DNA from 2 places in the Paraburkholderia sp. EG286A genome. Region 1 is predicted to be linked to the other one. Evidence: predicted binding sites of a transcription regulator. Region 1 holds the regulator's gene; the other holds the start of a gene.

Region 1 (4,281 bases):
ACGGGCATCGCGCGAGTCGCTCGAAGTACCGAACGAAAAATCGCACGAAACAAGGCGGCCCATTTTAGTGCATTGCTGCGTGGCGGGTCGGGCCTCGCTTCGAAGCGGTTTGACAATGCAGGGGCAAATGCATGTCACGGCAAGCATTCAGCACTGAGCAAGATGCGTGCGCCGGTCGCGACACATCTGGCGTTTTTCGATGCACACCTGGCGTTTTCCAGCCCTTGCATGTGGAATTGCGGCGCACCATCATGAGAATCGCACAGCCTGCAAATCACGCGGGCGGGGAGAAGCGATCATGGCGAGCTATAAAAAAATTCTGCTCTGTTACGACGGCTCGCGCGAAGGCCGCAAGGCACTGCGTTGCGGCGCCGATCTTGCACTCGATCTGCAAGCCGAGACGCATTTGCTCTCGGTCGTCGACATGCGTTCGACGATCGCCCAGAGCGCCGGCCTGTTGACCGACGTGGCCTGCGGCCGCTTCGAAGAAACGGCGCGCGAGATCCTTCAGGAAGGCGTGGACTGGCTAACCGAGCGCGGCGTGCGCGCTCAGGGGCATTTCGCGTTCGGTCATCCGATCGACGAAATCGCGAATCTGGCCAACGAGCTGAATGCCGACCTCGTGGTGGTGGGCCACCGCTGCCGCACGGGGCTCTCGCGCTGGTGGATGGGCGCGGGCAACACGCCGCTGCTCGACCGCGTCTCGTGCAGCATTCTCGTGGCGTGTTCGTCGGCGGCTGAGGAAAAGCAGCAGCAAGCCGCCGCATAGCGGATCAAGCGGGCCGGTTCGTAGAGAACCGGCCTGGCTCGGCTGTCATTGCCGGTCTGTCTCAGTTCGAGACGTTGCCTTCGTCGAGCTCGACGGCCGAGAGCTTCCACGAGAAGAGCCCGTGACGCTGCAGGATGGCGGCGTAGTGCTCGCCCGTACTGTCGCGGTCCCACGTGAGCGCGAACTCGTTGAGGCCGCGATAGCCGGCCGTGGTCACTGGCCGGGCCTCGGGCGCGGGATTGCCGGATGCCGCCGGGGCCGGTGGCGCGGCAGAGGCGGGTGCCGATTGCGCCGGTTCCGCCGATTGCGTGGATGGCGCGCCGGATTCCGCCGGTGGCGGCGCGTGCGGCCGGTCGCCGGGCTTGCCCGTCGGCGGCATGCCATCGAGCAGGGCGGCCACGCCTTCCGGTGTGGCGTAGGCATCGACGAGCGGACTAATCAATGCCGCGCCAATCACGGCGCCGAGGATCAGCAGCGGATTGCTGCTGTGCTGCCCCTCGACGCGCCGATGCAGCATCTCGCCCACCTGCTGTTTCAGGCTCAGGCGCAGCGCAGGGTAATCGACGTACTCGTTGAGCGCGACGGCGTCACGCGCGTCGGCGGCGGCTTTCATGTGCTTCACCGCGATATAGGGCGACGCATAGGCGTAGCCGATCGCGGCAACCACCATTGCGACGGCAACCGTGATCGCAACGGGTTTCTTCCAGCCTTGGGTCTTACGCGGGGTAGAGAGAGATTCCGTCATCGGCATAGGGCAAATCGTTCAAACACGATGTTGACCGCAAACCAGGCGAAACGATCCCGCCCGTAACCTCTTCTCACATTTAAGCCGTGTTGCCGCTTACTTCGCGAGCGCCGCGGGCAGGTCGCTGTGCTGCTCGGCGATGCAGCGGTCGATCGCGCGGCAAACCGCGTCGACCGTGCCGACGAGGATGAGCCGCGACGGGCCCTGATAGACGCGCACGGGCGCGCGGCGCATGGGCTGTTCGGTGTTGAGCGTGCTGTTGAGCGACACGCGCGCAAACGCGGGCTGGGCCGAGGGCAGCACGGGCAGGTCGGCCGTGCTGGCCGCCACCATCTCTGGCGAGTCTTCGAAAAGCGAGCCGCTCAGCGCGGCAGCCGAACCGCGCACTTCGCGGACCGCGCACGAGGCGATTCCACGGAGATGGCGAAGACGGCCGAATTGGCGGAAGGGCAGCAGGCGGGCAAGGCGTTCCATGACTCTCTCCAGGTAGTGCGCAGACGGTGCGTGCGCAAACTCTGCGTGAACTGCGCGCAGACGGATTGCTTAGAATTCGGTGGGGCGGATCAGGCCGACCGCAATGCCTTCGAGCGCGAATTCCGCGCTGCCGGCCTCGACAAAAATATTGTCGTAGTCGGGGTTCTCGGCGATCAGCTCGAGCCCGTTCGGACGGCGCTTCAGGCGCTTCACGGTGACGTCGTCGCCAAGGCGCGCCACGATGATCTGGCCGTCTTTCGCTTCGGCCTTCTTCTGCACGGCGAGCAGGTCGCCGTCGAGGATGCCGGCGTCGCGCATGGACAGGCCGCGCACCTTCAGGAGGTAGTCGGGGCGGCTCGAGAAGAGCGCCGGGTCGCACATGTAGTTCTGCGAGATGTGCTCCTGCGCGAGGATCGGGCTACCCGCCGCGACGCGCCCGACGAGCGGCAGCGAGAGCTGCATGATGCTCGGGTGCGGGAGCGTGAACTGGTGCGGCAGGTCGTCGGGCCCCGGCACGAGGCGGATGCCGCGCGAGGCGCCCGCAGCCAGTTCGATCACGCCCTTGCGCGCGAGCGCACGCAGATGCTCCTCCGCGGAGTTGGCCGAGCTGAAGCCGAGTTCCGCCGCGATCTCGGCACGCGTGGGCGGGAAGCCCGTGCGTTCGATGGCCCGGCGAACCAGATCGAAAACCTGCTGCTGTCGTGCGGTGAGTTTGGTCATGGCGCCACTGTATGTTTGAACAGGTAACTGTATTTTTATACAGTACTCGCCACTTTTCAAGTGTTACTTGAAGTTCATCGACTGAGCGTTGCCATCAGGCCGCTTTCCCGTGTTTGCGCGGATGAAACCGCGCTCCAGCAGCGACTTCCTCTGTCCTTACCACTTTTGCGTATTAAAAAATGAAAAAACATCATTTTTAATAATGTAAGCGGATCGCTAGACTGGCCTCCATCGTTAGCTGCAACTCAACAATGAGCGCAAACGAGCACACACGAGAACGGAGAACAGATAGATGGGCACGACACATACGGGGCGCGCGGGCTGGCTGAAAACACTGGCGGCAAAACTGGTCATCGGCGTTGTGCCGCTCGTCGGGGTCACGGCGATGGCGGCCATGACGCCCATCGCCGCTCACGCGGATACCTCGCTGCTCAACGTCTCCTACGATCCGACGCGCGAGCTGTACCAGGACATCAACGAAGCCTTCATCAAGCAGTGGAAGGCGAAGACGGGCGAAACGCTCACCATCAAGCAGTCGCATGGCGGCTCGGGCGCACAGGCGCGCTCGGTGCTCGACGGCCTGCAGGCCGACGTCGTGACGCTCGCGCTGGCATGGGACATCGACGCGCTCGCCAACAAGGGCATCGTCGCGAAGGACTGGCAAAAGCGTCTGCCCGACAACGCCTCGCCGTACACGTCGACCATCGTGTTCCTCGTGCGCAAGGGCAACCCCAAGCACATCAAGGACTGGGACGATCTGACCAAACCGGGCGTCTCGATCGTCACGCCGAATCCGAAGACCTCGGGTGGCGCGCGCTGGAACTATCTCGCGGCGTGGGCGTATGCGTTGCACCAGCCGGGCGGCAGCGAGCAGAAGGCGAAGGACTTCGTCACGAAGCTCTACAAGAACGCGGGCGTGCTCGATTCGGGCGCACGCGGCGCGACGACGAGCTTCGTGCAGCGCGGCATCGGCGATGTGCTGATTGCATGGGAGAACGAAGCATTCCTCTCGCTCAAGGAATTCGGCCCGGACAAGTTCGAGATCGTGGTGCCCTCCGTGAGCATTCTGGCTGAGCCGCCGGTCGCCGTGGTGGACAAGGTCGTCGACAAGAAGGGCACGCGCAAGGAGGCCGAGGCCTACCTGCAGTTCCTCTATAGCGAAGAGGGCCAGGAGATCGCCGCGAAGAACTTCTACCGTCCGCGTTCGGACAAGGTCCCGGCGGCGCTCACGGCGAAGTTTCCGAAGCTCAAGCTCTACACGGTCGACGACACCTTCGGCGGCTGGCCCAACGCGCAGAAGACGCATTTCGCAGATGGCGGCGTGTTCGATTCGATCTACCAGCCGCAGTAAAGTTGTCAGGCAGTACGCGGTCCGCATAACGACGTGACCGCATAACAACGAAGCGCGCCTACGGGCGCGCTTTTCGGCGCGAATTGGCAACGCACGAATCGCGCAACCCATGTCTGGACGATGAGCATGACAACGTTTCGATTGCGCAAGCCCAGTGCGCTGCCTGGCTTCGGCTTGACGCTCGGCATCACGGTGGCTTACCTGAGCCTCGTGGTGCTCATT
Region 2 (4,281 bases), 290 kb from region 1:
CGTGCAGTTCGGCGAAGGCGGGGCCGGGACGTTTTCCGACGGCAAGCTGTACAGCCAGATCAAGGATCCGCACCACTACGGCCGCAAGGTGCTCGAGGAATTCGTCAAGGCCGGCGCGCCGGAAGACATCCTGTATCTGAGCCGGCCGCACATCGGCACGTTCCGTCTCGTCAGCATGGTGGAGAAAATGCGCGCCACCATCCACGAGCTGGGCGGTGAAGTGCGCTTCGAAACCCGCGTCGAAGACATCGAAATCGAGCAGGGCAAGGTGCGCGCGCTCAAGCTTTCGAACGGCGAGACGCTGCCGTGCGACCACGTCGTGCTGGCCGTGGGCCACAGCGCCCGCGACACCTTCCAGATGCTGCACGATCGCGGCGTGTTCATGGAAGCCAAGCCGTTTTCGCTGGGTTTCCGGATCGAGCATCCGCAGGGGCTGATCGATCGCAGCCGTTTCGGCAAGTTTGCGGGCCACAAGCAACTCGGCGCGGCCGACTACAAGGTGGTGCATCACGCCAACAATGGACGCGCGGTCTATAGCTTCTGCATGTGCCCCGGCGGCACGGTGGTCGCGGCGACCTCCGAACCCGGCCGCGTGGTCACCAACGGCATGAGCCAGTATTCGCGGGCCGAGCGCAACGCGAATGCGGGCATCGTCGTCGGCATCACGCCGGAGGACTATCCGGGCGGTCCGCTCGCGGGCATCGCCTTCCAGCGCAAGTGGGAAGAGCGGGCGTTCGAACTCGGCGGCGGCAATTACCAGGCGCCGGGCCAGCTGGTCGGCGACTTTATCGCCGGCCGCCCGTCGACGTCGCTCGGCTCCGTGGTGCCGTCTTACAAGCCGGGTGTGCACCCGACCGATCTCAGCACCGCGCTGCCCGACTACGTGATCGAAGCCATCCGTGAAGCCCTGCCTCAGATCGACAGGAAGATCGCAGGCTTCGCGATGCACGACGCCGTGCTCACCGGCGTGGAGACGCGCACGTCGTCGCCGCTGCGCATTCGTCGCAAGGACAATTACCAGAGCATGAACGTCGAAGGTCTGTATCCGGCCGGCGAAGGCGCCGGGTATGCCGGTGGCATCTACTCGGCGGCCATCGACGGCATCGAGGTGGCGCAAGCCGTGGCGCTCGATATGACGTCGGCGTCCTGATAGCAACAAGCTCCGCGCCGTTTATCGCAGTCGCCCGCATCGGGCTGGCGGCGAATACTAAGCGGCGTTTGCCCCGGACGTCAGCGCGACGTCCGGCGGCCGATCCATCGCGCAAGCGCCTGGATCAGCATTTTGCAATGGATCGCAAAATGACCCTCCCCCAATTTCCGCCTCCTCCAATCTCTCAAAATACTGTATAAATATACAGGTGGAGGCGAGTCGACCTCCTTCCTGCCGATGCCCCATTTCTTGCCGGGCAGGGCGGAGCGTTCCCATCAATCAGGCCACGAACCATGGCAGCAGCAGCCCAGATCACTGCGCAGACTACAGCGCAACTCGCCGCGCACTTGCCCCCCCGGCTGCAAAGCCGCGTGTGGCAAGGCGATCAGCTCGCGCGCGCCAGCGAGCGCACGGTGCCGAGCGGCCACGCGACGCTCGACGCCCAGCTCCCCGGCGCCGGCTGGCCCTCGGGCAGCCTGACCGAGCTGCTCGTCGAGCAGGGCGGCGTGGGCGAGATGCGGCTCGTCGCGCCGGCGTTGCGCGCGCTCACCGCGCAGGCGGGCCGGCACGTGCTGCTCGTCGCGCCGCCGTGGCGCCCCTACGCCTGCGCGCTCAAGGCATGGGGGGTCGCGCTCGAGCGCGTGATCTGGGTGCGCGCGGCCGAAGACGAGGCCGCCTGGGTGGCCGAGCAGGCGCTCAAGCAGGAAGGCATGGGCGCCGTGCTGCTCTGGCAGACGAAGGCGCGCGCCGACGCCGTGCGCCGTCTGCAGGTCGCCGCCCAGGATTCGCAGGCGCTCGCGTTTCTCGTGCGGCCGCTCGCCGCGCGCAACCAGTCGTCGCCGGCGCCGCTGCGCATGACCTGCTCGCCGGTGCCGCCGCCCGACGACGCGAGTCTGAACCGCCGGCAATGGATGCAGCTCGCCGCGCTCTCCGTCGATATTTTCAAGCGCCGCGGGCCGCCGCCCGCCCAGCCACTCGTCATTACATTGCCGCTGCAGGACGCGGTGCTGCCCCAGCCGGACGCAGCTTCCGTCGTCATGCCGTGGCCCGGGGTCAATCATGCTGTGGATCGCCGTCACCTTGCCGTTGTTGCCGCTGGAGGCCGTCAGACCTCTGATGCCGCCGGCGCCGTCAACGCCGCTTCCGCCTGAAAGCGTCGATGCCGATGCCGATGCCGATGTCGCCAGCGCGCCGCGCTGCTACGCGCTCGCCGACCACACGCGCATCCTGAGCGCCGATCTCGACGCGCTGCGCGCCGGCGTCGAGCCCGGCAACACGCGCTCGCATGCGCTCGCGCTCGCGCCGGGGCTGGTGCTGCTCGAAGCCGATCCGGCGCGCGAGACCCGCGCGTTCGAGGCGCTCGCGCTCGCGTTGCTCGCCTATACGCCCAAGGTGTCGTTCGCGCAGTCGCACACGCTGTTGCTCGAAGTCGGTTCGGGCTTGCGTCTGTTCGGCGGCGTGCGTGCGCTGCTCGCCAGGGTCGCGGCGACGGTGGCCGGCTGCGGGCACACTGCGCGCATGGCGTGCGCGCCCACGGCGTGGGGGGCGTGGACGCTCGCGCAGGCGCACGTCACGCGTTCGTCGCGCCGCTGGCATGTGCTCAAGGAAACGACGCTCGCGCGCGTGCTCGATTCGCTGCCGGTCACGCTTGCGCCGTTCGCCGCGCAGCACGACCACGCGCTCACGCAGATCGGCTGCGCGACGCTCGGCGACTTGCGGCGGCTGCCGCGCGACGGCATCGTGCGGCGTTTCGGCGACGGCGTGCTCGGCTGGCTCGCGCAGGCGCGCGGCGAGGCGCCCGATCCGCGCGTCTGGTTTGCCGCGCCGCCGTCGTTTCACGCGTCGCTCGAATTGCAGGCGCGCGTGGAGAGCGCCGAAGCGCTGCTCTTTGCCGCGCGCCGGCTCGTGATGCAGCTGGCCGGCTGGCTGGCGGCGCAGCACGCGGCGTTGAGCGGCTTCGAGCTGCGTCTGGAGCACGAGCTGGCTTCGCGTCACGCGCCGCGCACATCTAGCCTCACGATCGCCTGGGCGTCGCCTTCGCGCGACGCCGAGCATCTGCTGTGGCTGCTTCGCGAGCGCCTGAATCAGACCGAGCTTGCCGCGCCCGTGATCGGCCTTGCGCTCGTCGCCTCGCAGGTGAGCGCATACGCGGCGCCCACCGACACGCTCTTTCCGATGGCCGAGGCCGCCGAGGCGTCGCTCGGGCAGCTCTTCGAGCGCATCGGCGCGCGGCTTGGCGAGCAGAACGTGCTGCAGCTTTTCGTCGAGGACGATCACCGGCCCGAACTGGCGATGTCGGCGCGGCCTTACCGCGAGAGCGGCGCGAAGCGTCCGCGCAAGCCGCGCAAGGCAGGCAAGCCGCAGCAGGAGGCCGGCGCGAGCGCGCCCGTGCAAAGCGCCTTCGATCTGCCCGAGGTGCCGCTGCCGACCCAGCCGCGTCCGGCGTGGCTGCTCGAAAAGCCGCTCAAGCTCGCGACACGCGGCGACCGGCCCGTTTATCGACGGCCGCTGAAGACGCTCACGCGTACCGAGCGCATCGAGTCCGGCTGGTGGGACGGCGAGGGCGTCGGGCGCGACTATTACGTCGCCGCCGACGACCAGGGCCGCATGTTCTGGCTGTATCGCGAGCGCATTGGCGGCCAGTGGTATCTGCAAGGGCTGTTCGGCTAGCGTTTATTCGTCGTTCTTTCGGGTTTCAGGAATCATGTCGATCAGCGGGACGGGCGCGTCGTCGCCTCCACAACTGCCGGCGCAGTGGGCCGCGCAGCTGCCTGACTACGCCGAGCTGCACTGCCTGACCAATTTCACCTTCCTGCACGGCGCGTCGCGCCCGGGCGAGATGGTCGAGCAGGCGATCCGCCACGGCTACCGCGCGCTCGCGATCACCGACGAATGCTCGTTCGCGGGCGTCGTGCGCGCCTGGAGCGCGCTCAACGAATACGACGAGGCGCGCAAGAAGGCGTATGACGAAGCCGTGCGCGAGGCTCGCGAATGCGGCGGCCATGCCGCCGCCGCGGCCCTGGGCCCGTTCGAGCCGTCGCTGCACCTGCTGATCGGCAGCGAGCTGAATCTCGTCGACGAACATGGCGCGCCGTTCTGCACGATCGTTGCGCTCGCAACGACCCGCGAAG

What was found. The regulator LexA, encoded in region 1, represses DNA repair genes until DNA is damaged. The targets are predictions, from matches to a motif close to ACTGTATNNNNATACAGT.
Region 2: imuA (translesion DNA synthesis-associated protein ImuA) is a predicted target of LexA. The motif match lies at 1,342-1,359, and genes of this name have one in related genera.

The regions. Positions count from the first base shown of each region.
Region 1 covers NZ_JBFRCB010000003.1:349,195-353,475, reverse strand. Annotated here, with positions in the region: gene AB4Y35_RS14335 (universal stress protein) at 299-769, shown strand; gene AB4Y35_RS14330 (DUF2939 domain-containing protein) at 831-1,514, opposite strand; gene AB4Y35_RS14325 (hypothetical protein) at 1,611-1,988, opposite strand; gene lexA (transcriptional repressor LexA) at 2,058-2,708, opposite strand; gene AB4Y35_RS14315 (sulfate ABC transporter substrate-binding protein) at 3,001-4,059, shown strand; gene cysT (sulfate ABC transporter permease subunit CysT) at 4,186-4,281, shown strand, end outside.
Region 2 covers NZ_JBFRCB010000003.1:640,888-645,168, reverse strand. Annotated here, with positions in the region: gene AB4Y35_RS15660 (NAD(P)/FAD-dependent oxidoreductase) at 1-1,150, shown strand, start outside; gene imuA (translesion DNA synthesis-associated protein ImuA) at 1,444-2,301, shown strand; gene AB4Y35_RS15650 (DNA polymerase Y family protein) at 2,210-3,820, shown strand; gene AB4Y35_RS15645 (error-prone DNA polymerase) at 3,855-4,281, shown strand, end outside.